DNA from 4 places in the Streptomyces sp. NPDC090025 genome. Region 4 is predicted to be linked to each of the others. Evidence: riboswitches for the same ligand, from Rfam matches in the RefSeq annotation. Region 4 holds a riboswitch; each other region holds the start of a gene.
What was found. Region 4 has a riboswitch for cobalamin ahead of ACIPXM_RS34730 (cobalamin biosynthesis protein). Riboswitches for the same ligand answer to the same signal wherever they lie in the genome.
Positions count from the first base shown of each region.

Region 1 (6,995 bases), on a different contig from region 4:
TGCTTGGTGCGGTAGCGCTTGTGCAGCACGGCGACGATCACACCGACGGCGACGGCGCCGAGCAGTCCGGTGTCGATGGACTTGACGCCGATGACGTCGGCGATGCCGTAGTGGGCGACGGCGTCCGCGTTGTCGAGGTCGACGCCCTTGGCGGTGAGGAAGAAGTTCACGGCGAGGTTCATCGACGCGAAGCCGACGAAGCCGGAGAACGCGGCGACGCCCTTGTCCTCGCGGGCCAGGCCGAGCGGGATGGCCATCGCGAAGAGGACCGGCAGGAACTTGAAGGCGACCGTGCCGGTCGTCGCCATCCAGGTGAAGACCAGGTGCAGCGGCTCCCACTTCAGGAAGGGGAGGTTGTTCGCGACCGCGTCGCTGGAGAGCGAGGAGCCGACGCCCAGCATGATCCCGCAGAACGCGAGCAGCGCCACGGGCAGCATGAACGTCTTGCCGAGCCCCTGCAGGAACTCCCACAGGGCGGCTTTGGCCTTCGTCACTCCAGGAGCACGTGCTTCCTTCTTCATGCGCGGAATCCTGATCCTGCTCGCTGTGGCCGGGCGGGTCCCGTCCGTCTCCTCCGGTACGCGCGAGCGGTACGCATGAGGTGGCCGGGGCGGGGCGCGGCCCGCGACGTCGCTGTCGCGGACTTTTAGGATGCGCTTACGCCGGGGCCGCGAGACCACGCCGAAGGTCCGGCGGCGGGGTGCGAACGTCACCAGTTCCGGTGCCCGATCCGAGCCGAAGGACTCCCGCGCGGCGGGCCCTTCTCCCCGGCCGGCCGGTCCCGGCCGGGGTCACCTGCCGGGCGGCACCTGCGGGGCGGCACCTGCCGGGCGCTGCCGGTCAGCCGCGCCACCAGGGTTCCCGTACCGTCTTGTCCTCCACCGCTCCGCAGTCGACGCCGTCGACGACCTCACCGGCCGCGATGTCCCAGCCGACCACCCCGGTGCCCTTCCGCCCCAGCTCGACGAGCTTGGCCCGGGAGGTGCCGTCGCCGGTGTTCACGTCGCAGGCCACGACGCTGGTCCAGGACTGCCCGTCGAGCGCGCCCGCGACCGCGAGGACCGGCAGCACCAGGACGGTGAGCGCGAGCGAGAGCAGCCAGGCGGCGTCGGCGGTGCGCTGGCCGGGGCCGGTGGGCAGGGTGTGGGTGCGTCTGCCGTCGCTGCGGGAGCGGCGGCCGGTGCGGTACTCGGCGATCACGCCGAGCCGGAGGGCGTACGCGACCAGGCACACCAGGAGTCCCCACCACCAGCCGTGGAAGGCGCCCAGGATGACGCCGAAGGCGACCGGCACGACGGCGGCCGTCGCCGCGACGTGCGCGAGCGAGAGGTTCCTGCTGCCCGCGGCGCCGCCGCGCGCGCCGAAATAGGCGTACGAGGCACGGGTGGCCACGATCGCGAGGACGACGGCGAGCAGCACGTCGTTCATCAGCATGCCGATGAGCACGTCGGGCCAGTTACCCGGCTCCATGGCGAGCAGCGCGTCCCCGGCGGCCCCGCCGCCGCCGAGCGTCCAGGCCAGCTTGAGGACGGGCACGGCGAAGACGACGGCGATCAGCACCTGATGCCCGGGCCCGCCCTTCCGGTCCTCGGCCCGCTCGCTCTTCTCCTCCTTCTCCTCCTCTTTCTTCCCCTCCTTATGACCCGTCTCGCGCTTCTCGCTCATGCGGCCAGTCTCGGGGCGCGGGCCGGAGGGCGCCCGCCCGGGACGACCGACCGTGGGCGGGACGACCGACCATGGGCGGGACAGCGGGACGGCGGAACCCCGGGACCACGGGTGACGGGGAAACGCTCAGTCGACGATCCGCAGCAGATAGGTGTCCATGATCCAGCCGTGCCGGGCCCTGGCCTCCGCCCGCAGCGCCTTGATGCGTGCCGCGACGTCCCGGAGCAGGCCCGCGACGAGGAGTTCGTCGGGCGTGCCGAGATAGGCGCCCCAGTAGATCCAGACGTCGTCGCCGTTGACCTGGTCGAACGACTCGTGGGCGTCGAGCATGACCACGATGTCGCCGTCGTCGGCCTGGCCGACCTCCGGGAGTCTGCGGGCGGGCGTGATGTGCAGCGGGCGGCCGATCCGGGTGAGCGACACCCGGTGGCGGGCGGCGAGCAGCGAGACGCTGCTGATGCCCGGGAACACCTCCACGGCGAAGGCGGTCTCGCCGCGCCGCTCGACGCTCTCCAGGATGGCGAGCGTGCTGTCGTAGAGGGCGGGGTCGCCCCACACCAGGAACGCGCCGGTCTCCCCCGGGGCCAGCTCGGTGGCGATCATGCGGGCGTAGATCTCGGCGCGCCGGGCCCGCCAGTCGTCGACGGCCTCGGTGTACCCGGCGCGGGCGGCCGGGCTCCGGTCGCGCCACGGATCCTCGGCCTCGACCACCCGGTACGGGCGGTCGGCGTGGTGCTCGGCGAGGAGCGCGTGCCGCAGGTCGGTGAGGGAGCTCTTCTCGGGGCCCTTGCCGAGGACGAAGAAGACGTCCGTACGGCGGATCGCCTTCACGGCCGCCAGGGTCAGCTGGTCGGGATCCCCCGCACCGATGCCGATGACGAGGATGCTGCGCGGTGCGGGGGTCATGGTCTCTCTCCTCGTGGTCCGGGGCCGCCGCGGTCCCGGGGCCGGGCCGGGCCGGCCCGGCGGGCCGGGCGCCCACTCAGCGCGCCCGCCCCGCCGACCCGTCACGGCGTCATGCCGTTCGCGGCGTCACACCGTCGGCGGCGCCACGACGTCACATCGTCATGCCGTCACGCGCCCCAGCGCAGCGCGATCGTGTCGCCCACGCCGATGACCTTCTCGCGCGCCGCACCCGCGAACGCCGAACCGTCGACGCTCACCTTCCAGGTGTCCGACCCGCTGTTGGCCTTGCCGTTCAGGTTCGTGACCGCGCCCGTGCCGGAGGACGGCGTCACCGCGGTGACGCAGCCCGCGGGCGCGCCCGCACCGATCGCCGCGTCGAGGACCGCGCCGAGGGTGGTCGTGGTGCCGGTGGGGGTGAAGGAGACGGAGCAGACCTTGAGGTTGCCCGCGCCGTCGTCGACCGTCAGGGCGAGCTTGGTGGCGGTGCCGGCGGTGAAGCCGGACTGGGCGACCCAGCGGGTGGCGCCGGGGGTGACGGGGACGGGCGGGGCGGTGGTGAAGCCGCCGCCCGCGACGGCGCGCAGCGCGTCGATGGAGGAGTAGGCGGACGGGCTGGTGTCGGTCGGCTTGTACTTGAAGCCACCGGCCGGCTTGTACTGGTTGGCGAGCAGGAAGTCCACCGGGGTCTTGCCGCTGACGGTGGTGAACTCGGTGGACTGCGGGTCGAATCCGCAGGCGTTGAGTCCGGCGATGCCCCAGCCGTTGGAGCTGGTGTTGACGCCGTACAGCGAGTTGAAGGCGCCGGTGAGGTCCGCCACCTTGCCCTTCAGGAAGTCCTTGGCCTGCACGACGTCGGTGTCGGTGTTCGGGACGCCCGAGACGCACAGGGCGGCCATCGCGGCGCCGGTCATGTCGATGTCGCTGGCGGAGGCGAGGCCGGTGGGGTTGCCCTCGACCTTCTGGTAGGTCCAGCCGCCGTCGTTGTGCTGGTTGGCGCGGAGCTTGCCGACCATCGCGTCGGTGAGCGCCTGCGGCACCCGGTTGCCGCCCGCCTGGGTCTTGGCGCCGCCGAGGGCGAGGGCCGCGAAGACGGTGCCGTTGAAGTTGCCGGAGGGGCCGAAGTAGCCCGGCTCGGCGGTCTGCCAGTAGCCGTAGATGTTCGCGACCAGGTTGCGCGAGGCGGAGACGCGGGCCGGGTCGATGCCTGCGGCGTACGCGTTGAGGGCGCCGCGCTCGTAGTCGGTGACGACCGGCGAGGCGGACGGCCAGGCCGCCGTCGACAGCAGGTTGCGGTAGACGGTGCGGGCGTTCTTCGTGGTGTCGCCGCCGGGGGCGACGTCGACGACGGCGGTACCGGCGGCGGCGAAGGCACTGAACGCCCACTCGTTGGAGAGGCCCGATCCGGCGTAGGAACCGTCCGCCGCCTGGAGGGTCTTCAGGTAGGCGACGCCGTTGGTCTTCGACGTGGCGATCTGGGCGGGGGTGGAGGTCGCGAAGGCGGGCAGGACGGAGAGCGCGAACGCGCCGAACGCGGCGGGCGCCACGAGCGCGAGACGGCGGGCCGTACGGGACGGGCGGGCCGGACGGGCCGTGCGGGGAAGGGACATGGACCTGCTCCTGAAGTCGGCGGACGCCGACCTCCGGCCGGATCGCGGACCAGGCGCCACTGCGGCGACGGGACGGCCGGGCCAGGGGCCGCCATCCGAATTCGCGTGGTACGGCTCTCTGTTGCTTCCGTGCCGTCAGGGCATTCGGGCTCGCCACGGACCACTGGTCCGTGCCACACCGCTGCGCGTCAGCCCCGGGATCTCACCGGGTTCCCCCCTCTGGCGATTCGGGACGCTACCCCAGCGCGGCACGGACCGCCACCGAACGGCCACCGACGGGACCGGGTCACCGGGCACCGTGAACCCGCAGGTGAGGGGGTGGTCTTGACGCCCGGGGCGAATCCGTGTTCCATTCCCGCTGATAAGCACTCAGTCCCAGGGGAATCCGGTCCGAAACCGGAGCTGACCCGCAACCGTAGGCCCGGCACCGCCGGGCGAGCCGGAGCACCTGGGGCTCGGGAAAGTGATCCATCGAGCACAGATCGCCGTCGCGGACTACGGCGTGGCCGTCCCCGTCCCACGGCGTCTCCCCCGGCGTCGCCGCTCCCGGGACGCGTCGCCGCGTTCCCTCCCGTACGGCAGAGACGAGGGGCCGTGCACAGCGGACAGGCGACGCAGCGAGGGCGACGGACGAGAGCGCCCGGGCGTCTCGTCGCCGGGTTGACGGCCGCACTCCTGGCCGTCGGCACCGGCGTGAGCTTCCTCACCACGGCCCCGGCCGCGCAGGCCGATCCGATCGGGCGGTGCACGGCCACCACCGGGGCGATTGTCGCCGTCGACTTCGGTCCGTTCGGCGGCAAGGTCGAGCGGGGCTGCGACGCGACCCCCACCACCGGCTACGAGCTGCTGTGGACGGGCGGCTTCACCACCACCGGTACCGTGCACGACGGCCCCGCCTTCATCTGCCGGATCGGCACCGGCGGCTTCGCGGGCGGCACCCAGTACCCGACCCGGGCCGCCGAGGCGTGCCAGGTCACTCCGCCGGCCAGTGCCTACTGGTCGTACTGGACGGCCGCGCCGGGCCAGAAGAAGTGGAAGTACAGCAACTACGGTGCGATGTCCCGCATGTTGAAGCCCGGCGACGTGGACGCCTGGGTGTTCGGCGCGACCGACATCGGCGGCACCAAGGGCGGCCCGAGCTTCTCCCCCGACGACGTCAGGGCCGGTGCGGTGACGCCCGCGCCCGACCCGTCGGTGCCGCCGGTCCCGCAGGTGCCGGCCGGGCAGGTCGACCTGCCCGCGGCGACCCGCTGGCTCACCGGACGGCTGAAGGACGGCGAGCGGGTCGTCGACGAGATCGACGCCGAGCTGAGCTACCAGGCGACGGTCGAGGACGCCCTCGCGCTGGCCGCCCAGGACCCGAAGAGCGCCGCCGCCGCCAAGGTCGCGGGCGTCCTCGCCCGCCCCGAGCACACCGACGCGTACGCCTACCCCGCCGACGCGGGCAAGGGGCCGAACTCGACGGCCGCGGCCCGGCTCGCGCTGGTCGCCGAGGCGACCGGTGGCGACCCGCGATCGTTCGGCGGCCGCAACCTCCTCGACGACCTCGTCAAGAACGTCTGCGTCACCGGCAGGACCGAGGAGAACCCGAACTGCTCCGCGCCGGGCGACTTCCCGGTCAGCGGCCGCGCCGCGGGCAAGAACGAGGGCCAGGCGCTCGCCGTCATCGCGCTCACCGGCGCCGGGGTCAAGGTGCCCGCCGAGGCGGTGACCCGGCTCACCGAGTTCCAGTGCGACGACGGTGGCTTCACCAGCATGCTCATCGCGCCGGGCCAGTCCTGCGAGAGCGAGGCCGGGGCCACCGGACTGGCCGTGATGGCGCTGCTGCGCGCCGGCGGCCACCCGCAGGCCGTCAAGGACGGGCGCGACTACCTGCGCAAGGCCCAGTCGGACATGGCGACCGGCGGCCTGCCCGCCGTGTACTACTCCATGTCGAGCAGCCCGTACGCGACCGGTCTGGCCGCGCAGGCGCTGCGCGCGCTCGGTGACACGGCCCAGGCCGACGCCGCCGTCTCCTGGCTGTCGAAGCAGCAACTCGCGGGCGGCGGCTTCGCGTTCGAGGAGGAGGACCCGGTCGCGCGGATCATGTCGACCGGTCCCGCGGTGATCGCCGGTGCCAGGACCGATCTGCTGCGCCTCACGGCCGAGAAGCAGACCCCGCCGACGTTCCCGACCCCGACGCCCACCCCGACGACCGGCACGCCGAAGCCGACGAAGCCGACCACGCCGCGGCCGACCTGGCCCGCCCCGGTCATGCCCGCCGGTCCCGCCCCCGACCTGGCCAAGGCCACCGCGTACCTGACCGGCCCGAGCCGGCTCCTCCAGGGCCACTACTACGCCGCCGACCCCACCGGCCGGGCCGACTTCGGCCTGACCATCGACCTGGCGTACGCGCTGGCCGCGACCGGCACCGACGACGCGACGCTGCGCGGTGTCGTCGACTTCCTCGACGAGCGGGGCAAGGACGGCGTCGGGCGGACCGTCAACGACTACACCGGGGTGGGCACCGCGCACCCGGTGGGCGGCGCGATCGGCAAGACCGCGCTGGCCGCTCAGGCCGTCGGCCGTGACCCGCGCGCCTTCGGCGGGCAGGACCTGATCGGTGCGCTCGCCGCCGAGACCTGCGCCGCGAAGACCCCGGACACCGGCCGCCCGTGCGCCGCGAGCGGCGCGTACACCAACGCCAGTTCCGTCTTCGACCAGTCGCTCGGGGTGATCGCCCAGCTGCGCGCGGGCGAGTCCACCGCGGCCGCCGGACCCGTCGCGTACCTGAAGAGCCTGCAGCGCTCCTCGGGTGCCTGGGGCAGCATGCTGGTG
Region 1 is NZ_JBIVFL010000018.1:73,193-80,187, forward strand. It holds gene malX (maltose/glucose-specific PTS transporter subunit IIBC) at 1-521, opposite strand, end outside; gene ACIPXM_RS31100 (hypothetical protein) at 841-1,665, opposite strand; gene cobF (precorrin-6A synthase (deacetylating)) at 1,792-2,571, opposite strand; gene ACIPXM_RS31110 (hypothetical protein) at 2,739-4,178, opposite strand; cobalamin riboswitch at 4,317-4,394, opposite strand; cobalamin riboswitch at 4,515-4,649, shown strand; gene ACIPXM_RS31115 (prenyltransferase/squalene oxidase repeat-containing protein) at 4,839-6,995, shown strand, end outside.
Region 1: linked by a shared signal. The riboswitch ahead of ACIPXM_RS31115 (prenyltransferase/squalene oxidase repeat-containing protein) and the one ahead of ACIPXM_RS34730 (cobalamin biosynthesis protein) in region 4 are both predicted to bind cobalamin.

Region 2 (6,995 bases), on a different contig from region 4:
GAGCGGCTGGTCGTCGCGGACGAACGACCAGGCGAGCATCGTGACCGGCCCGGTCAGCATGCCCTTCACCGGCCGGTCGGTCTGCGCCTGGGCGTACGAGGTCCAGCGCACGGTCATCGGCTCGGGCCGCGAGATGTCCCCGGCGAGGACCGGCGGGCGGACGTAGCGGGTGCCGTACGACTGGACCCAGCCGTGCTGGGTGGCGAGGTAGCCGGTCAGCTGCTCGGCGAAGTACTGGACCATGTCGTTGCGTTCGGGCTCGCCGTGCACGAGGACGTCGACGCCGGTCTTCTCCTGGAAGGAGATGACCTCGCGGATCTCGTCCTTGATGCGCTCCTCGTACCCGGCGGCGTCGATCCGCCCGGCCCGCAGGTCCGCCCGCGCCACCCGCAGCTCGTCGGTCTGCGGGAACGAGCCGATGGTGGTGGTCGGCAGCACCGGCAGGCCGAGCTGGGCGCGCTGGGCGGCGGCCCGCTCCGGGTACGGCTGGGCGCGGCGGCCGTCGGCGTCGGTGACCGCGGCGGTGCGGGCCCGGACGGCCGGGTCGCGGGTGAGCGGGGAGTTCGCGCGGGAGGCCAGGGCGGCCCGGTTCGCGGCCAGTTCGGCGCCGATGGCGTCGGTGCCCTGCGACAGGCCGCGGGCGAGCACGGCGATCTCCGTGGTCTTCTGCCGGGCGAAGGCCAGCCAGCCGCGGATCTCCGGGTCGATGTCGCGCTCGGCGGCGGCGTCGTACGGGACGTGCAGCAGCGAGCAGGAGGCCGCCACGTCCACCTGGCCGGCGAGACCGAGCAGGGTGCCGAGGGTGGCGAGGGACTTCTGGTGGTCGTTGATCCAGATGTTGCGGCCGTTGACGACACCCGCGACGAGCCGCTTGCCGGGCAGACCGCCGACGGCGGCGAGGTCGTCGAGGTTGGCGGCGCCGCTGTCGGTGAAGTCGAGCGCCAGGCCCTCGACGGGGGAGGCCGCGAGGACCTGGAGGGCCTCGCCCAGCCGGCCGAAGTAGCCGGCGACGAGCAGCTTGGACCGGTCGGTGAGCGCGCCGAGGTCGCGGTAGGCGCGGGCGGCGGCGTTCAGCTCGGCCGGGGTGCGGTCCTGGACCAGGGCGGGCTCGTCGAGCTGGACCCACTCCGCGCCCGCCGCGCGCAGGTCGGCCAGCACCTCCGCGTACACCGGGAGCAGCCGGTCGAGCAGCGTCAGCGGCTCGAAGTCGGCGGCCACGCCCGGCGCGGGCTTGGCGAGCAGCAGATAGGTGATCGGGCCGACGAGGACCGGCCGCGCGGTGAGCCCGAGCGCGAGGGCCTCCGTCAGCTCGGCGACCTGCTTGCCGGAGTCCGCGGCGAACACCGTGTCAGGGCCCAACTCGGGCACCAGGTAGTGGTAGTTGGTGTCGAACCACTTGGTCATCTCCAGCGGCGCCACGTCCTGGGTGCCGCGGGCCATCGCGAAGTAGCCGTCGAGGGTGTCGGCGGCGACGGCCTCGCGGTGCCGGTCGGGGATCGCGCCGAGCATCACGCTGGTGTCGAGCATGTGGTCGTAGTACGAGAAGTCGCCGGTCGGCACCTCGGTGAGCCCGGCGTCGGCCAGCTCCCGCCAGTTCGACCGGCGCAGGTCGGCTGCCGTGGTCCGGAGGGCGTCGGCGCTGACCCGGCCCTTCCAGTACCCCTCGATCGCCTTCTTCAGTTCACGGTTCGCCCCCTGGCGGGGGTAGCCGTACACGGTGGCGCGTACTGCCGCGGCTGCGGGCTCGGCTGTCACGGAACTCTCCTTCGCGAGCTGTGTCCAGGAACATCCCGGCGAGGGAAGCGGACGCGAAGGGAACGACAGAACGTGCGGCCCACGTCCGGGAGACGCCCGGACCTGCCGCTCGCTGTGTACGCCGACCCGCCCACGAGGTCACCGGAATGGCCGCACACGGAATCGTCCGGGCGCGGGCAACGGGCAGGTCTTCGGACTCGCGGGCACGTCCTGCCGGGGCGAACCCGGCGGGCCTTCCTACTGGCCGTCGCTTCCCAGGCCCGGTACGTCGGACCCAGTGCGTATGACGGCGGTCGTTCCCACTCACCGCTGCGGGGCAGTCCCGGATTCCCACCGGGTTCCCTCTTGCGACGCATCCCGCCTGGCGGACGGGGCGAACCAGCTGCCCGGCCAGACTAGGGGCCCGGATCGCCCTGCGGCGAGCTATTCCCACTATTCGGACGCAAGAATGAGACGACATGGGGGAGGGGCCGGCTCCCCGGCGCCACGCTCAGCCGTCGGCGACCACCGGGTACGGCACATGGGTGCGCCGGTCGGGGTCGACGGCGAGACCGCCACCGGCCGGCGGCCGGGCCCGCTGGGCGCAGTCCCGGCGCTCGCAGATCCGGCAGCCCAGGCCGATCGGCGTGGCGGCCGACGGCTCGTGCAGGGCGACGCCCTCCGCGTACACCAGCCGGGACGCGTGCCGCAGCTCGCACCCGAGGGCGACGGCGAACTCGGCGCGCGGCGCGTGATGGCCGAAGCCGCCGCGGGTCACCGTACGGGCGATCCAGAAGTACCGCTTGCCGTCGGGCATCTCGGCGACCTGGGTGAGGATCCGGCCGGGCGCCGAGAACGCCCCGTACACCGTCCACAGCGGGCAGGTGCCGCCGAACCGCGAGAAGTGGAAGTCGGTGGCGGACTGCCGCTTGGAGATGTTGCCCGCGCGGTCGGCCCGCAGGAAGGAGAACGGCACCCCGCGCCGCTCGTGCCGCTGGAGCGTGCTGAGCCGGTGGCAGACCGTCTCGAAACCGACGCCGAACAGCGCCTGGAGCAGTTCGATGTCGTAGCGCACCCGCTCGGCCGCCGTGTGGAACACGGTGTACGGCATGAGCACCGCGCCCGCGAAGTAGTCGGCGAGGCCGATCCGGGCCAGTCCCTCCGCCTGCGGCGACGCGAGCCCGGCGGCGGACACCAGCGCGTCGAGCAGCGGCCCGTGCTCCAGGAACGCCAGCTGGGTGGCCAGTTGGAAGGCGCGCTGTCCCTCGGTGAGCCAGGGCGAGAGCAGCAGCAGGCCGTTGGCCGCGTCGAAACGCCGCGCGTCCGCCGCCCGTTCGGGACCCGCCTGGACCACCGTGACCCCGTGCCGGGCCGCGAGCCGGCCGGTGAGCGCGTCGGCCGCGCGCCCGGCCCGCCCGGCCACGCCGAGCCCCAGCGCCTCGGCGGTCCGCTCGGCCTCCGCCTCCAGAGCGGCGAAATGGTTGTGGTGCGCGTAGAAGAAGTCCCGTACCTCGTCGTGCGGTTCGGCCGGCAGCAGACCCGCCGAGTCCTCCGGCGCGGCCAGCGCGGCGACCTGCTCGGAGGCGCTCCGATAGCGCTGGTGCAGGGCGACCAGGGCGCGGGCCAGCTCGGGATGGTCGCGCGCCACGTCGGCGATCTCCTCCGGCGGGACGGCGACCCCGCACGCCTCGTCGCCGAGCGCGGTGCGCAGATCGGTCGCGAGCCGCTCCTCGCCCGCCTCGGAGAAGAACTCCGGCTCGACGCCGAAGACTTCCGCGATCCGCAACAACACCGGTGCGGTGAGCGGCCGTTGACTGTGTTCAAGCTGATTGAGATAGCTCGTGGACAGCCCCAGGGCCCGGGCCAGCTCCACCTGGTTCATGCCCCGCTCGCGGCGCAGCCTGCGCAGTTTCGCGTGGGCGTAGATCTTCCGTCCGGCCGGCCGTGCCATCGCGCCGGGCTCCTCTCCGCTCGTTCCTCGGCTCACCCTGGGCTGCGAAGGTAGCATCCGCAGATTTCGCAAAATTCGCAGATTCGCAGCCTTCGCATGGAGGGATTCCGCAGGGTGGAGCCGTCGCCCCGGGCCCGCGAGCGGGGAAGACTCACCGGCGGACGCCCCGCTCGCCGCGGACCGTCCGCCGCAGGCCGTACGCCGACCCGCCACCGTGAGGAGCCCCGTGATCGACCACCAGGTACGCGTCCACCCCAGCGCCGACCGGCTGCCGCGCGAGGAACAACTCGCCTGGAAGCTGGCCGCCGTGGCCACCGGCACCCAGGACGCCCCGGACCTCGACCCCGAGGCGTCCGAGATGGTGATCAACCGTGTCATCGACAACGCCTCGGTGGCCGTCGCCGCGCTGCGCCGCCGCCCGGTGGCCGTCGCCCGCGCCCAGGCGAGCGCCCAGGCACGCGGCCGCGGCACGGGCCCGGGCGGACCCGGGGACGCCGGGCGAGCCACCGGTCCGGTCGGCGGAGCCTCGGCCTTCGGCCTGCCCGCCGGGACCCGGCTGTCGCCCGAGTGGGCCGCCTGGGCCAACGGCACCGCCGTCCGTGAACTGGACTTCCACGACACCTACCTGGCCGCCGACTACTCCCACCCCGGCGACAACATCCCGCCGCTGCTCGCCGTCGCCCAGCACACCGGGCGCACCGGCGCCGACCTGCTGCGCGGCATCACCGCCGCGTACGAGATCCACGTCGCCCTGGTCAAGGGCATCTGCCTGCACGCCCACCGGATCGACCACGTCGCCCACCTCGGCGCCGCGACCGCCGCGGGCATCGGGGCCATGCTCCGGCTCGACACCGGGACCGTGTACCAGGCCGTCCAGCAGGCCGTGCACACCACGACCGCGACCCGGCAGTCCCGCAAGGGCGAGATCTCCAGCTGGAAGGCGTTCGCACCGGCCTTCGCCGGCAAGGCCGCGATCGAGGCCGTGGACCGCGCCCTGCGCGGCGAGGGATCCCCCTCGCCGATCTACGAGGGCGAGGACGGCTTCCTCGCCTGGCTCCTGGACGGGCCGGGCGCGTCGTACACGGTGACGCTGCCGGGCCCCGGCGAGGCCCGCCGGGCGATCCTCGACACGTACACCAAGGAGCACTCCGCCGAGTACCAGGCCCAGGCCGTCATCGACCTGGCCCGCGGCCTGCGGGAGAAGGCCGGCCCGACGGGCCGGATCCGTTCGGTCGTCCTGCACACCAGCCACCACACCCACCATGTGATCGGCTCCGGCTCCGGCGACCCGCAGAAGTACGACCCGACCGCCAGCCGCGAGACCCTCGACCACTCGGTGCCGTACATCTTCGCCGTCGCCCTGGAGGACGGCGGCTGGCACCACGAGCGCTCGTACGCCCCCGAGCGCGCCCGGCGGCCCGCCACCGTCGAACTCTGGCGGAAGACCTCCACCGTCGAGGACCCGGCCTGGACCCGCCGCTACCACGACCCGGACCCGGCGCGCCGGGCCTTCGGCGGCCGGGCGGTGCTCACCCTCGACGACGGCACCGTCGTCGAGGACGCGCTCGCCGTCGCCGACGCCCACCCCGCGGGCGCCCGGCCCTTCGACCGGGCGGGCTACACCGCCAAGTTCCGCACCCTCACCGACGGCATCGTCACCCCCGCCGCCCAGGACCGCTTCCTGACCGCCGCGGCCCGGCTCGCCGAGCTGGACACGGCGGGCCTCGCCGAGCTCTTCCCGGCCGTCGACACCGACGCCGTGGCCGCGTACGACGCGACCCTGCCGAAGGGCCTGTTCTGATGCTGCACACCCGCACCACGCCCGCCGAGCGGCGCCGCCGCTTCCGCGAACAGCTCGCCTCCGGGCGGCTGTTGAAGATGCCGGGCGCGATCAACCCGTACTCGGCGCGGCTCATTGAGGAGACCGGCTTCGACGCCGCGTACCTCTCCGGCGCGGTCCTCGCCGCCGACCTCGGACTGCCCGACATCGGCCTCACCACCTCCGTGGAGATCGCGGCCCGGGCCCAGCAGGTCACCCGCGTCACCGATCTGCCGGTCCTCGTCGACGCCGACACCGGCTTCGGCGAGCCGATGAACGCCGCCCGGACCCTGCAGCTCATGGAGGACGCCGGGCTGGCCGGACTCCACCTGGAGGACCAGGTCAACCCCAAACGCTGCGGACACCTCGACGGCAAGACCGTCGTCCCGCGCGCCGACATGGCCCGCCGCGTCCGCGCCGCCGCCGACGCCCGGCGCGACCCGGACTTCCTCCTGATGGCCAGGACCGACGCCCGCGCGGTGGAGGGACTCGACGCGGCGATCGACCGCGCCAAGGCGTACGTCGACGCGGGCGCCGACGCGATCTTCCCCGAAGCGCTCGCCGACGAGGCCGAGTTCGCGGCCTTCCGCAAGGCCGTCGACGTGTCGCTGCTCGCCAACATGACCGAGTTCGGCAAGGGCCCGCTGCTCGACGCGGCGACCCTGGAGGACCTCGGCTACAACATCGCGCTGTACCCCGTCACCCTCTTCCGCCTCGCCATGGGCGCGATCGAGGACGGCCTGCGCACGCTCGCGGCGCGGGGGACCCAGGAATCCCTGCTGCCCCGGATGCAGACCCGCTCACGGCTGTACGAGGTCCTCGGCTACGCGGACTACGCCACCTTCGACGCGGGCGTCCTCGACTTCACCCTCCCGCCCGGCGACTGACCCCCGACGGAGGCCACCACCATGACCGCCACCACCGCGCCCGCATCCGCATCCGCGCCCGCATCCGCACCCGCATCCGCGCCCGGGATCCACCGGGGCCTGGCCGGTGTCGTCGTCGACACCACCTCCATCTCCACCGTGATCGCGGAGACCAACTCCCTCACCTACCGTGGCTATCCCGTCCAGGACCTCGCCGCCCGCCGCAGCTTCGAGGAGGTCGCCCACCTCCTCTGGCACGGCGAACTGCCCGACGCCGCCCAACTCCGGGAATTCCAGGCCCAGGAGCGGGCCCTGCGCCCGCTCGACCGCACCACCGCCGAGGTCCTCGCGCGGCTGCCCGAGACCTGCCACCCGATGGACGTGCTGCGCACCGCCGTCAGCTTCTTCGGCTCAAAGGACCCCACCGAGGACGACGGCAGCGCCGCCGCCAACCGGGCCAAGTCCCTCTCCCTGCTGGCGAAGCTCCCGGTGGTCGTCGCCGCCGACCACCGCCGCAGGCGCGGCCTCCCGCCCGTCCAGCCCGACCCGTCGCTCGGTTACGCCGAGAACTTCTTCCACATGTGCTTCGGCGAGGTCCCCGACCCGGCGGTCGTGCGCTGCTTCG
Region 2 is NZ_JBIVFL010000007.1:278,128-285,122, reverse strand. It holds gene metE (5-methyltetrahydropteroyltriglutamate--homocysteine S-methyltransferase) at 1-1,755, opposite strand, end outside; cobalamin riboswitch at 1,920-2,153, opposite strand; gene ACIPXM_RS19165 (short-chain fatty acyl-CoA regulator family protein) at 2,246-3,685, opposite strand; gene ACIPXM_RS19160 (MmgE/PrpD family protein) at 3,912-5,486, shown strand; gene prpB (methylisocitrate lyase) at 5,486-6,391, shown strand; gene ACIPXM_RS19150 (bifunctional 2-methylcitrate synthase/citrate synthase) at 6,413-6,995, shown strand, end outside.
Region 2: linked by a shared signal. The riboswitch ahead of metE (5-methyltetrahydropteroyltriglutamate--homocysteine S-methyltransferase) and the one ahead of ACIPXM_RS34730 (cobalamin biosynthesis protein) in region 4 are both predicted to bind cobalamin.

Region 3 (6,995 bases), on a different contig from region 4:
CGACGCCGCCCTCGCGCTCCACATGCTCTACCACGTACCCGACATCCCCCGGGCGGTGAAGGAGCTGGCGAGGGTCGTCGCCTCTGGCGGGCTGGTGGTCGCCTCCACCAACAGCGACCGCGACAAGACCGAACTGGACGACCTCTGGCAACGGGCCGCCGGAGACGTCCTCGGCATCGACCGAGGCCCCGCCCGGATCTCGCTCAGTGCCCGCTTCTCCCTGGAGAAGGCCCCGGCCTTCCTCGGCGAGGAGTTCAGCCGCGTCGAGGCCGTCGAGCTGCCAGGGACCATCACCGTCCGCGACCCGGCGCCCGTCATCGCCCACATGGCCTCGTATCGAGCCTGGGCCGACCAGCACGACGTGCCCTTCGACGCGACCATCGACCGCGCCCGGGCCATCGTCGCCGAGGACATCGCCCGCAATGGCGCGTACGAGATCACGTGCCTCGGAGGTCTCCTCGTCTGCCGGAGCTGACCGGGTACGTGTAGGGGCCCCGCACCGTCATCGGTGCGGGGCCCCTACACGTACCCAGGTCGTGCCGGGCGATGGGTCCTAGAACTCCTCGTCCAGGTCCACCGAGCCCTCGACCGCCACCTGGTAGGCGGACGGGCGGCGCTCGAAGAAGTTGGTCAGTTCCTGGACGCCCTGGAGCTCCATGAACGCGAACGGGTTCGCCGAGCCGAAGACCGGCGGGAAGCCCAGGCGGACCAGGCGCTGGTCGGCGACGCACTGGAGGTACTCGCGCATCGACTCGGTGTTCATGCCCGGCAGGCCGTCGCCGCACAGGTCGCGGCCGAACTGGAGCTCCGCCTCGACGGCCTCCTTCAGCATGTCCGTGACCTGCTCCTGGAGCTGCGCGTCGAAGAGCTCCGGCTCCTCCTTGCGGACCGTGTCCACGACCTCGAACGCGAAGTTCATGTGCATGGTCTCGTCACGGAACACCCAGTTGGTGCCGGTGGCCAGGCCGTGCAGCAGGCCGCGGCTGCGGAACCAGTACACGTAGGCGAACGCCCCGTAGAAGAACAGGCCCTCGATGCACGCGGCGAAGCAGATCAGGTTCAGCAGGAAGCGGCGCCGGTCGGCGGCCGTCTCCAGCCGGTCGATCTTCTCGACCGAGTCCATCCACTTGAAGCAGAACTGCGCCTTCTCGCGGATCGACGGGATGTTCTCCACCGCGTCGAACGCCGCCGCGCGGTCCGCCGGGTCCGGCAGGTAGGTGTCGAGCAGCGTCAGATAGAACTGGACGTGCACGGCCTCCTCGAACAACTGGCGCGACAGGTACAGGCGCGCCTCCGGGGAGTTGATGTGCTTGTAGAGGGTGAGCACCAGGTTGTTCGCCACGATCGAGTCGCCGGTCGCGAAGAACGCGACGAGCCGCCCGATCATGTGCTGCTCGCCCGGAGTCAGCTTGGCGAGGTCGGCCACGTCCGAGTGGAGGTCGACCTCCTCCACGGTCCAGGTGTTCTTGATCGCGTCCCGGTAGCGCTCGTAGAAGTCCGGGTAGCGCATCGGGCGGAGCGTGAGCTCGAAGCCCGGGTCCAGGAGGTTCTTGTCGGTGGAGCTCATTACTGGCATGCCTCGCAGGACTCGGGGTTCTCAAGGGAGCAGGCGAGCGCGTCGGCGTCGGACGCTGCCTGCTGTACGGGGATGGGGGCGGGGGCGGCGACGGCCGACGCCTGGGCGGCGCGGGCGATCCGGGTCGCCGGACGGGAGCGCAGGTAGTACGTCGTCTTCAGACCCTGCTTCCAGGCGTACGCGTACATCGACGACAGCTTGCCGATGGTCGGCGTCTCCATGAACAGGTTCAGGGACTGCGACTGGTCGAGGAACGGGGTACGGGCCGCCGCCATGTCGATCAGACCGCGCTGCGGGATCTCCCACGCCGTCCGGTACAGCTCGCGCACCTCGGCCGGCACCCAGCCGAAGCCCGCGACCGAGCCGTTGGCGTCGCGCAGCGCCTCCCGGGTCTGCGCGTCCCACACGCCGAGCCGCTTGAGCTCCGCCACCAGGTACGAGTTGACCTGGAGGAACTCACCGGACAGCGTCTCGCGCTTGAACAGGTTGGAGACCTGCGGCTCGATGCACTCGTACACGCCCGCGATCGAGGCGATCGTCGCGGTCGGCGCGATGGCGAGCAGCAGGCTGTTGCGCATGCCGACGGCGGCGATCCGCTCGCGCAGCGCGGCCCAGCGCTCCGGCCAGTTCAGCGCCACGTCGTAGTGGTCGGGGTGCAGCACGCCGCGCGCGGTGCGGGTCTTGTCCCAGGCGGGCAGCGGGCCGGAGCGCTCGGCGAGGTCGGCGGACGCCTCGTACGCCGCCAGCATGATCCGCTCGGCGATCCGGGTGGACAGCGCCTGCGCCTCGGGCGAGTCGAACGGCAGCTTCAGCTGGAAGAAGACGTCCTGGAGGCCCATCGCGCCCAGACCCACCGGCCGCCAGCGGGAGTTGGAGCGCCCGGCCTGCTCGGTCGGGTAGAAGTTGATGTCGACGACCCGGTCGAGGAAGGTGACGGCGGTACGGACGGTCTCGTCCAGCCGCTCCCAGTCGAGCTCGCCGGTGCCGGCCAGCACGAAGGCGCCGAGGTTGACCGAGCCGAGGTTGCAGACGGCCGTCTCGCCGTCGTCCGTGACCTCGATGATCTCGGTGCACAGGTTCGAGGAGTGCACGACCGAGCCGGGCTCGGCGGTCTGGTTCGCGGTCCGGTTGGAGGCGTCCTTGAACGTCATCCAGCCGTTGCCGGTCTGGGCGAGGGTACGCATCATCCGGCCGTACAGGTCACGGGCCGGCATGGTCTTGCGGGCCAGGCCCGCCGCCTCGGCCTTGACGTACGCGGCGTCGAACTCGGCGCCGTACAGGTCGACCAGCTCGGGCACGTCCGACGGGGAGAACAGCGACCAGTCGGCGTCCGCGTTCACCCGGCGCATGAACTCGTCCGGGATCCAGTGCGCCAGGTTCAGGTTGTGGGTGCGGCGGGCGTCCTCGCCGGTGTTGTCGCGGAGCTCCAGGAACTCCTCGATGTCCGCGTGCCAGGTCTCCAGGTAGACCGCGGCGGCGCCCTTGCGGCGGCCGCCCTGGTTCACGGCGGCGACCGAGGCGTCCAGGGTCTTCAGGAACGGCACGATGCCGTTGGAGTGCCCGTTGGTGCCGCGGATCAGCGAACCGCGGGCGCGGATGCGGGAGTAGGCGAGGCCGATGCCGCCCGCGTGCTTGGAGAGCCGGGCCACCTGGTGGTAGCGGTCGTAGATCGAGTCCAGCTCGTCCTGCGGGGAGTCCAGGAGGTAGCAGGAGGACATCTGCGGGTGGCGGGTGCCCGAGTTGAACAGGGTGGGGGAGGACGGCAGGTAGTCCAGCCGGCTCATCAGCCCGTACAGCGCCGACACCTCGTCGAGGGCGCGCGCCGAGTCGTCCTCGGCGAGACCCGCGGCGACCCGGAGCATGAAGTGCTGCGGGGTCTCGATGACCTTGCGGGTGATCGGGTGGCGCAGCAGGTAGCGCGAGTAGAGGGTGCGCAGACCGAAGTAGCCGAAGCGGTCGTCGCCCGCCGGGTCGATCGTCGCGTCCAGCCGGTCGGCGTGCAGCGCCACGAAGTCGGCGGTGCGGTCGGCGATCAGGCCCTCGCGGTGACCGACGGCGACGGAGGCGGAGAAGCAGACCGCGCCCTGGCCCGCCGCCTCGTCGGCGATGGTGCGGGTGAGCAGCCGGGCGGCGAGCCGGGAGTAGGCCGGGTCCTCGGCGATCAGACCGGCGGCCGCCTCGGTGGCCAGCTCGCGCAGCTCCGCCGCGTCCGAGCCGGCGTGGCGGCCGCGCAGGGCGGCGGCGGCGACCCGGCCGGGGTCGGTGTCCGGGAGATCGGCGGTGAGATCGGTCAGGGTGCGCAGCAGCGCGGTCCCGGGTCCGTCGTTCTCGATCGCTGCGGCCGGATCGGCGGGCGCGATGGTCACGTGGGGGCTCTCCCTCGCTCGGCTCGGGGCCAGGAGGAAGGGCGGTGGAGGGCGGGCGGCCACCACCGGAAACCGGCAGGGCTGCGCCGCGTCCACCGGCCCACTCCGCGAGGCCCGGACGTCTGTGGCACCCGGAACGGAAGGACCGGGCGCGCTGTCGGCAGGTCTTCGGACTCTCTCCGTGCGAAAGCGCACGAAGTGCACCGTTGCGGGACAGTTCCGGATTTCCACCGGATTCCCCTGCGACGACAGCGAGGACGAGCATACATGTGGGGGGCGCCCATCGCGGCACCCCCCACATGTTGTGTGTCGCGAGTCCCGCTACAACTCCAGGGCGTAGCACATCAGCACGAAGGAAGGCCGCTCGGGTACCGGCGACCAGTCCCGCTCCGGCGTGCGCCGGAAGCCGAGCCGCTCGTAGATCCGGTGCGCGCCGCGCATCCCCGGCTGGGTGGAAAGGACGATCGCGGAACACCCCGGGACGGCCCGCGCGCGCTCCACACAGGCCCGCACCAGCGCCTCGCCCGCGCCCCTGCCGCGGGCCGCGTGCCCGACCGCCAGCATCCGGATCTCGGCCTCGCCCGCCCGGGCCCGCTCGCCGAGCAGACCGGGGGCCGCGACGAAGGTCACGCCGCCCAGGACGGTCCCGGCCCCGGCCCCGTTCTCGTCCTCCTCGGACACCGCCCCTTCTTCCACCGCCACCAGCACCTCGGCCACCTCGGCCCGGGCGGCCACGTCGCGCAGGTGGACCAGATAGCCGTCGTCCGCGGCCAGGTGCCCGTCGTCGACATAGGCCCGGACGGTGAGCTCACCGAGGGTGTCGTACTCCTCCGGCCGTACCGCTCTGATCGTGAAGTCCATGCCCGCAGTCTGCCGCGCCCGCGCCGCACCGCGCGCCCGGCTCCCGCCGGACTTCGCACGCCCGCAACACTCCGTACGTCCACGGCGGTCCGTACGTCCACGGCGGTCCGTACGCCCGCAGCACAAGGCCGCCGGGCCCCTGGCGGGGTCCCGGCGGCCTGGGCCGTGCGGCGCGCCGTGGCTCAGTGCCCGGCGCCGACCTTCGGCAGGTCGGTGACGCCCGCGTCGCCCGCGTCCGCCGTGTAGTCCGACGGCGAGGTCTCGTCGACGCCCTCCGGGGCCTTGAGGGCCCGCAGGACGAAGGTGAGGACGACGGTGACCACGACGTTCAGGACGAACGCGGTGAGGCCGATGTAGCCGATCTCGCCGATGCCCGGGATCTCGGCGGAGGAGCCGCCGAAGTGCTTCTGGGTCGGGCTCGCCACGCCGTACGCCGCGGCCGTGCCGTACACCATGCCGACCGCCCAGCCCGCGAGCAGCGCCCAGCGGTGCATCCAGCGGGTGAACAGACCGCCGACCAGGGCCGGGAAGGTCTGCAGGATCCAGATGCCGCCGAGCAGCTGGAAGTTGATGGCGACGGTCTTGTCCATGGTGAGGACGAAGACCAGGGCGCCGACCTTCACCAGGAGCGACACCAGCTTGGAGACCTTGGTCTCCTGCGCCGGGGTCGCGTCCGGCCTGATGAAGTCCTTGTAGATGTTGCGGGTGAACAGGTTGGCCGCGGCGATCGACATGATCGCGGCCGGGACCAGGGCGCCGATGCCGATGGCGGCGAAGGCCACGCCCGCGAACCAGTCGGGGAACATGTTCTCGAACAGCTGCGGGATGGCGAGCTGGCCGTTGGTGACCTTGACGCCGGCCGCGATGGCCATGAAGCCGAGCAGCGCGAGCAGGCCCAGCATCAGCGAGTACAGCGGCAGGATCGTGGTGTTGCGGCGGATCACCTCACGGCTCCGGGAGGAGAGCGTCGCGGTGATCGAGTGCGGGTACATGAACAGCGCGAGCGCCGAGCCGAGCGCCAGCGTCGCGTACGTCCACTGGCCCGCCTCGCCGGGCACCAGGGCGCCCTTGGGCTTGCCGGTGGCCGGGTTGACCGTCGCGTACGCCTCGCCCGCCTTGGCGAAGATCTCGTCGAAGCCGCCCAGCTTGATCGGGATGTAGATGATCGCCACCGCGATGACGATGTAGATCAGGGTGTCCTTGACGAAGGCGATGAGCGCCGGGGCGCGCAGACCCGAGGAGTACGTGTACGCGGCGAGCACGCCGAACGCGATGAGCAGCGGCAGGTCCTTGACGAACCAGTTGGTGTCCTCGCCGCCGCCGACGCCCATCACGTCCAGGACGGCCTGGATGCCGACCAGCTGGAGCGCGATGTACGGCATGGTGGCGAGGATGCCGGTGACGGCGACCGCGAGGGACAGGCCCTTGGACCCGAACCGGCCCCGGACGAAGTCCGAGGTGGTGACGTAGCCGTGCTTGTGCGACACCGACCACAGGCGGGGCAGGAAGGTGAAGATCAGCGGGTAGACCAGGATCGTGTACGGCACGGCGAAGAAGCCGGCCGCGCCCGCCGCGTAGATCGCCGCGGGGACGGCGACGAAGGTGTACGCGGTGTAGAGGTCGCCGCCGAGCAGGAACCAGGTGACCCAGGTGCCGAACGAGCGGCCGCCCAGGCCCCATTCGTCGAGGCTGTGCTCGTTCTCGGCCTTGCGCCAGCGCGCGGCCAGGAAGCCCATGACCGTGACGGCCAGGAAGAAGAAGACGAAGACGCCGAGCGCCACACCGTTCACGCCGTCGTTCATCGGGCCGCACCCCCCTTGCGGGCGCGCTGGTCACGCTTCCACAGCGTGTAGGCGAGCATGGTGAGCGCGGTGGAGATGACCACCCACAGCATCTGGTACCAGTAGAAGAACGGCACCCCGATGAAGGTGGGTTCGACCTTCGCGTACGAGCCGACCCAGAGCATCGCGACGAACGGCGCCGCGAGGCAGACCGCGATCACCACTCTGACCGGTGTGATGACCGGTTGTTTCCCTTGTGCGGCTTCTGACATGGTGAGACCGTCCCCTCGCTGATCACCTCGTAATGCCGAGGAAATGTAGGCGACGGTCTCGCCGTTAGGAACCCCTGTCCGTATAACGGATACGAGTGTGTCAGTCGGGGCAGGTCAGGGGCGTCGGAAGCCGCCGGGA
Region 3 is NZ_JBIVFL010000001.1:1,175,668-1,182,662, forward strand. It holds gene ACIPXM_RS05510 (class I SAM-dependent methyltransferase) at 1-475, shown strand, start outside; gene ACIPXM_RS05515 (ribonucleotide-diphosphate reductase subunit beta) at 554-1,567, opposite strand; gene ACIPXM_RS05520 (ribonucleoside-diphosphate reductase subunit alpha) at 1,567-3,942, opposite strand; cobalamin riboswitch at 4,084-4,224, opposite strand; gene ACIPXM_RS05525 (GNAT family N-acetyltransferase) at 4,264-4,803, opposite strand; gene mctP (monocarboxylate uptake permease MctP) at 4,986-6,605, opposite strand; gene ACIPXM_RS05535 (DUF3311 domain-containing protein) at 6,602-6,856, opposite strand.
Region 3: linked by a shared signal. The riboswitch ahead of ACIPXM_RS05520 (ribonucleoside-diphosphate reductase subunit alpha) and the one ahead of ACIPXM_RS34730 (cobalamin biosynthesis protein) in region 4 are both predicted to bind cobalamin.

Region 4 (6,995 bases):
TCGCCGCGCCGATCGTCGCCGGTCTTGCCGCCATGGCGGCGACCAAGCTGACGTACAAGATCAAGGCCAACCCCGAGGCCAGGGCGACCGCCAAGGGCTTCCGGGCCGGGCAGATCGCCTCCGCCGGTCTGGTCTCGCTCGCCCACGGCACCAACGACGCCCAGAAGACGATGGGCATCATCACCCTCGCGCTGGTCACCCAGGGCGTCGTCGCGCCCGGCGCGAACCCCCCGCTCTGGGTCATCGTCTCGGCCGGTGTGGCCATCGCGCTCGGCACCTACCTCGGCGGCTGGCGCATCATCCGCACCATGGGCAAGGGCCTCACCGACCTCCAGCCGCAGCAGGGCTTCGCCGCCCAGACCAGTGCCGCCACGGTCATCCTGGCCTCCTCGCACCTCGGCTTCTCGCTCTCCACCACCCAGTCCTGCTCGGGTGCCGTGATGGGCGCCGGGCTCGGCCGCAAGGGCGGTGTGGTCCGCTGGTCCACCGCCACCCGGATGTTCGTCGCCTGGGGCCTCACCCTCCCGGCCGCCGGTCTGGTCGGCGCCGCCGCCGAGTTCCTGACCAAGCAGGGCACCTGGGGCATCGTCGCCGTCGCGATCCTGCTCGTCGCCGGTTCCGGCGTCATCTGGTCGCTGTCCCGCCGCAAGCCGGTGGACCAGCACAACGTCACCGCCGACGACCTCGACCACCCGGGCGCCCCGGCCCCGGCCGCCGAGCCCGCGGGCGTCGTGACCACCGCCATCGCGGCCGTCACCCCGCCGCCCCCGGCCGGCACCTTCGCCGCGGTCACCGGCCAGGACCTGCGGACCACCATCCCCACCCCGAACCCCGCGGACCCCGCCGCTCCCCCGGCCCCCGCCGCCGCGGTCTGAGGAACTGGAACCACACATGAAGATCGACTGGGCAGCTCTCGGCTCCGTCTTCGGAGTCAGCCTCGTGGCGACCGTCGCCCTCGTGGGCCTGTTCACCCTGGGCATCGTCGGCCTCGCCAAGCAGGAGGAGGCCGCCGCGAGCGGCGGCTCCGCCGCACTGGCCCGCACCGGCGCCTACGTCTGCTTCGCGCTCTGCGCGGCGGCCGTGTCGTACGGCATCTATCTGATCGTCGCCTGATCACCCTAGGCGCACGCACACCACGGCGGACGGCCGGCACCCCACGGTGCCCGCCGTCCGCCGTGTCTGTGGCGCTCCGCACAGCGACTCCTCGCAGGTCAAGGGTGAGTTGACGGCTGTTCGCACAGCGTGGTGGACTGCCGGGGCCATTTACGGCGGCATGAAGAGGAAGTCCGGTGCGATTCCGGCGCGGTCCCGCCACTGTGACCGGCCTCGGGGACACCCCTGGCGCCGGGAGTCAGGAACTCTGCCGCCGGTCACGTCGAGCCAGGGCGCGGACCCTGAGTGAGGACACTGCGCCATGCCCGGCCGCGGCCCCAGACCCGCCTCCGCCTCCGCCAGCACCCTCTTCGCGTACGGAGCGGCCGCCGGTCTCGCCGTCGACCGGCTGATCGGCGATCCGCGCCGCGGCCACCCCGTCGCCGCCTTCGGCCGGGCCGCGAACGCCGTCGAACGCCGACTGCACCGCGACCACCGCGGCTGGGGCGCCCTGCACACCGCCGTCTGCGCCGGATCCGCCGTGGCCCTCGGCGCGCTCGCCGCCCGGACCGCGCGCGGCAGCCGTGCCGCCACTGTCGCCGTGACCGCCGCCGCCGTCTGGGCCGTGGTCGGCGGCACCACCCTCGGCCGGGAGGCCCGCGCCATCGGCGGGGCGCTCGCCGCAGGCGACGAGGAGGTGGCCCGGGAGCGCATCCCGCACCTGTGCGGCCGTGACCCGCAGGCCCTGGACGGCCCCGCGATGGCCCGCGCCGTCGTCGAGTCGGTCGCCGAGAACACCTCCGACGCGGTCGTCGGCGCCCTCGTCTGGGGCGCCGTCGCCGGAGTGCCCGGGCTGCTCGGCTTCCGCGCCGTCAACACCCTGGACGCCATGGTCGGCCACCGCTCACCGCGCCATCTGCGCTTCGGCTGGGCCTCCGCCCGGCTCGACGACCTGGTCGGCGCGCCCGGCGCCCGGCTCACCGCCGTGCTCGCCGCGGTCGCGGGCGACGACCCGCGCGGCGCGCTGCGCGCCTGGCGCACCGACGCCGCCCGGCACCCCAGCCCCAACGCGGGCCCGGTGGAGGCCGCGTTCGCCGGGGCGCTCGGAGTACGGCTCGGGGGCACCCTCGCGTACGGCGGCCGGGTCGAGCACCGGCCGGTCCTGAACGGCCGCGGCCGGGCCGTCGAGGTGGCCGACATCGAGCGGGCGGTCCGGCTGTCCCGCCGGGTGACCTGGCTGACCCTGGCCGTCTGCGTGGGCGGCCGGACCCTGATGAGCACGGCACACAAGCTCACGGCACACAAGCGCACGGCGCGGAAGCGGAGGACGACGTGAGGGGTGGCGGACTGCTCGTCGCCGGGACGACCTCGGACGCGGGCAAGAGCGTGGTCACCGCCGGGATCTGCCGGTGGCTGGTCCGGCAGGGCGTCAAGGTCGCCCCGTTCAAGGGACAGAACATGTCCCTCAACTCCTTCGTCACCCACGAGGGTGCCGAGATCGGCCGCGCCCAGGCCATGCAGGCGCAGGCCGCCCGGGTCGAGCCGACCGCGCTGATGAACCCGGTGCTGCTCAAGCCGGGCAGCGACCGCTCGAGCCAGGTCGTCCTGATGGGCCGGCCGATCGGCGAGATGAGCGCCCGCGGCTACCACGGGAACCGGCAGCAGGAGCTGTTCGAGCCGGTGATGAGCTGCCTGGAGGAGCTGCGCAGCACGTACGACGCGGTGATCTGCGAGGGCGCGGGCAGCCCCGCCGAGATCAATCTGCGGCGCACCGACATCGTCAACATGGGGATCGCACGGGCCGCGCGGCTGCCCGTCGTGGTGGTCGGCGACATCGACAGGGGCGGGGTCTTCGCGCAGTTCTTCGGCACCACGGCGCTGCTCGCGCCGGAGGACCAGGAGCTGGTCGCGGGCTATCTCGTCAACAAGTTCCGCGGTGACGTGACGCTGCTCGAACCGGGCCTCGGCATGCTGCTCGGGCTGACCGGGCGGCGCACCTTCGGGGTGCTGCCGTACGCCCACGGGCTCGGCATCGACGAGGAGGACGGCCTGCGGGTGTCGCTGCGGGGCGCGGTGCGCGAGTCGGTGGTGGCGCCGCCGGTCGGCGCGGACGTGCTGCGGGTCGCGGTCTGCGCGGTGCCGCTGATGTCGAACTTCACCGACGTGGACGCGCTGGCCGCCGAGCCGGGCGTGATCGTCCGCTTCGTCGACCGGCCCGAGGAGCTGGCCGACGCCGACCTGGCGGTGGTGCCCGGCACCCGGGGCACGGTCAAGGCCCTGGCCTGGCTGCGCGAGCGGGGCCTGGCCGACGCGCTGGTCCGGCGGGCCGCCGAGGGCCGCCCGGTGCTCGGGATCTGCGGCGGGTTCCAGGCGCTCGGCGAACACATCGAGGACGAGATCGAGTCGAAGGCGGGCGCCGTCGACGGGCTCGGACTGCTGCCCGTACGGGTCAGGTTCGCGGCCGGGAAGACGCTTGCCCGGCCGGTCGGCGAGGCGCTCGGCGAGCGGGTCGAGGGGTACGAGATCCACCACGGCGTCGCCGACGTGCGGGGCGGCGAGCCGTTCCTGGACGGCTGCCGGGTGGGCGCGGTGTGGGGCACCCACTGGCACGGCTCGCTGGAGAGCGACGGATTCCGGCGGGCGTTCCTGCGCGAGGTGGCGGCGGCGGCCGGACGGCGGTTCGTCCCGGCGCCCGACACCTCGTTCGGCGCGCTGCGCGAGGAGCAGCTCGACCGGCTCGGCGATCTGATCGAGGAGCACGCCGACACCGACGCGCTGTGGAAGCTGATCGAGCAGGGCCCGCCGCCGGGGCTGCCGTTCGTGCCACCGGGCGCGCCGTGAGCGCCCCGCCCGGGCCCGCCCCGGGAACCCTTGAGACAACCTCCGTACCGACTTCCGTACCGACTTCCGTACCGACCGAAGGAGCGAGCACCCGATGAGCACCCGCTTTCCGTTCACGGCCGTCGTGGGCATGGACGATCTGCGGCTCGCGCTGCTGCTGAACGCGGTCAGTCCGGCCGTCGGCGGCGTCCTGGTGCGCGGCGAGAAGGGCACCGCGAAGTCGACGGCCGTACGGGCGCTCGCCGAGCTGCTGCCCGAGGTCGCGGTCGTCGCGGGCTGCCGCTTCTCCTGCGACCCGGCGGCCCAGGACCCGGGCTGCCCGGACGGGCCGCATGCGCACGGCCCTGGGGAGGGCAGGCCCGCGCGGATGGTCGAGCTGCCGGTCGGCGCCTCCGAGGACCGGCTGGTCGGCGCGCTCGACATCGAGAAGGCGCTGGCCGACGGCGTGAAGGCGTTCGAGCCGGGGCTGCTCGCCGACGCGCACCGGGGCATCCTCTACGTCGACGAGGTCAACCTGCTCCACGACCACCTGATCGACCTGCTGCTCGACGCCGCCGCGATGGGTTCGTCGTACGTCGAGCGCGAGGGCGTCTCGGTGCGGCACGCGGCCCGGTTCCTGCTGGTCGGCACCATGAACCCGGAGGAGGGCGAGCTGCGGCCGCAGCTGCTCGACCGGTTCGGGCTCACCGTGGAGGTCGCGGCCTCCCGGGTGCCCGAGCAGCGGGTGGAAGTGGTGCGGCGGCGGCTCGCGTTCGAGGACGACCCGGCCGGGTTCGCCGCGCGCTGGGCCGACGAGGAGCGGGCGCTGCGCGAACGGGTCGTGGCGGCGCGGGAGTTGCTGCCGAAGGTGACGCTCGGGGACGCCGTGCTGCTGCAGATCGCGGCGACCTGCGCCGCGTTCGAGGTGGACGGCATGCGCGCCGACATCGTGATGGCCAGGACCGCGACGGCGCTCGCCGCGTGGGCCGGGCGGACCGAGGTGACCTCGGACGACGTCCGGCAGGCCGCGCTGCTCGCGCTGCCGCACCGGCGCCGCCGCAACCCCTTCGACGCGCCGGGCCTCGACGAGGACAAGCTGGACGAGACCCTGGAGCGGTTCAAGGGCGAGGACCCGGCGCCGGACGACGACCCGGAGCCGGACGGCCCTGGCGACGGCGGCCCGGACGGCGGTCCCGGCGGGGGCGTCCCGCCGCAGCCGGAAGGACCCGCGCAGGAGTCGGCCGAGACCCCGCAGGACGTACCGCAGGAGACGCCCGCCCCGGAGAACGCCCCCGAGCCCGCCCCCCGGCAGGGCTCCGCCGGTGCCGGTGAGCGGGCCGCCGTACCGGCCGCCGAGCCGTTCCGTACGAAGGTGCTCAGCGTGCCCGGACTCGGCGAGGGCGCGGCCGGGCGCCGCTCCCGGGCCCGTACCGAGCACGGCAGGACGACCGGTTCGGTCCGCCCGCGCGGCACCCTGACCAAGCTGCACCTGTCCGCGACCGTACGGGCCGCCGCCCCGCACCAGAAGGAGCGCGGGCGCAGCGGCCGGGGTCTGGTGGTGCGCAGGGACGATCTGCGGCAGGCGACCCGGGAGGGCCGGGAGGGCAATCTGGTCCTGTTCGTGGTGGACGCCTCGGGGTCGATGGCGGCCCGGCGGCGGATGGGCGCGGTGAAGGGCGCGGTGCTCTCGCTGCTGCTCGACGCCTACCAGCGGCGCGACAAGGTCGGGCTTGTCACCTTCCGGGGCCGGGCCGCCGACCTCGCGCTGCCGCCGACCTCGTCGGTGGACGCGGCGGCGGCGCGCCTGGAGCAGCTGCCGACGGGCGGCCGGACGCCGCTGGCGGCGGGCCTGCTGAAGGCGCACGACGTGCTGCGGGTGGAGCGGCTGCGGGACCCCTCGCGGCGGCCGCTGCTCGTGGTGGTGACCGACGGCCGGGCGACCGGCGGCGGCGCCGACCCGGCGGCGCTCGCCGCCCGGGCGGCGGGGCTGCACGCCGCCGGCGGCACCGCAGCGGTCGTCGTGGACTGCGAGACGGGCCCGGTGCGGCTCGGTCTGGCCGGGAAGCTGGCCGGGGAACTCGGCGGCACCGCCGTCACCCTGGACGAGCTGCGGGCGGACTCGATCGCCGGGCTGGTCAGGGACGTACAGGGAACACAAGGGAACCGCTCGGGCACCAGGAGGGCCGCGTAATGCCTAAGGGACAGCCGACCGTCGTACCGGACGACGGTCTGACCACCCGTCAGCGTCGCAACCGCGCGCTGGTGATGGTGCACACCGGCGTCGGCAAGGGGAAGTCGACGGCCGCCTTCGGGATGGCGCTGCGCGCCTGGAACCAGGGCTGGCCGATCGGGGTGTTCCAGTTCGTGAAGTCCGCCAAGTGGCGGGTCGGCGAGGAGAACGCCCTGGTGGCGCTCGGCGAGACCGGCAAGGGCGGCACGGTCGTCTGGAACAAGATGGGCGAGGGCTGGTCCTGGATCCAGCGCGAGGTCGCCGAGGGCGAGCAGTCCCACGAGGACAAGGCGCGCGAGGGCTGGGAGCAGGTCAAGCGGGACCTGGCGGCGCAGACGTACGGCTTCTACGTCCTCGACGAGTTCGCCTACCTGCTGCACTGGGGCTGGATCGACACCGCCGAGGTGATCGAGGTGCTGCGGAACCGGCCCGGGCAGCAGCATGTGGTCATCACCGGCCGCAACGCGCCGCAGGAGCTGATGGACTTCGCGGATCTGGTCACCGACATGTCGAAGGTGAAGCACCCCATGGACGCGGGTCAGAAGGGCCAGCGGGGCATCGAGTGGTAGCACGTCTCGTCATCGCCGCGCCGTCCTCCGGCGCGGGCAAGACCACGGTCGCGACCGGTCTGATGGCCGCGTTCGCCGGCCGTGGCATGGCGGTGTCCCCGCACAAGGTGGGCCCGGACTACATCGACCCGGGCTACCACGCGCTCGCCACCGGCCGCCCGGGCCGCAACCTCGACGCGTACATGTGCGGTACGGATCTGGTCGAGCCGCTGTTCGCGCACGGCGCGCGGGGCTGCGAACTGGCCGTCGTCGAGGGCGTGATGGGCCTGTACGACGGGGCCGCG
Region 4 is NZ_JBIVFL010000024.1:57,205-64,199, forward strand. It holds gene ACIPXM_RS34720 (anion permease) at 1-875, shown strand, start outside; gene ACIPXM_RS34725 (hypothetical protein) at 892-1,113, shown strand; cobalamin riboswitch at 1,230-1,383, shown strand; gene ACIPXM_RS34730 (cobalamin biosynthesis protein) at 1,415-2,428, shown strand; gene ACIPXM_RS34735 (cobyric acid synthase) at 2,425-3,933, shown strand; gene ACIPXM_RS34740 (putative cobaltochelatase) at 4,028-6,103, shown strand; gene cobO (cob(I)yrinic acid a,c-diamide adenosyltransferase) at 6,103-6,711, shown strand; gene ACIPXM_RS34750 (cobyrinate a,c-diamide synthase) at 6,705-6,995, shown strand, end outside.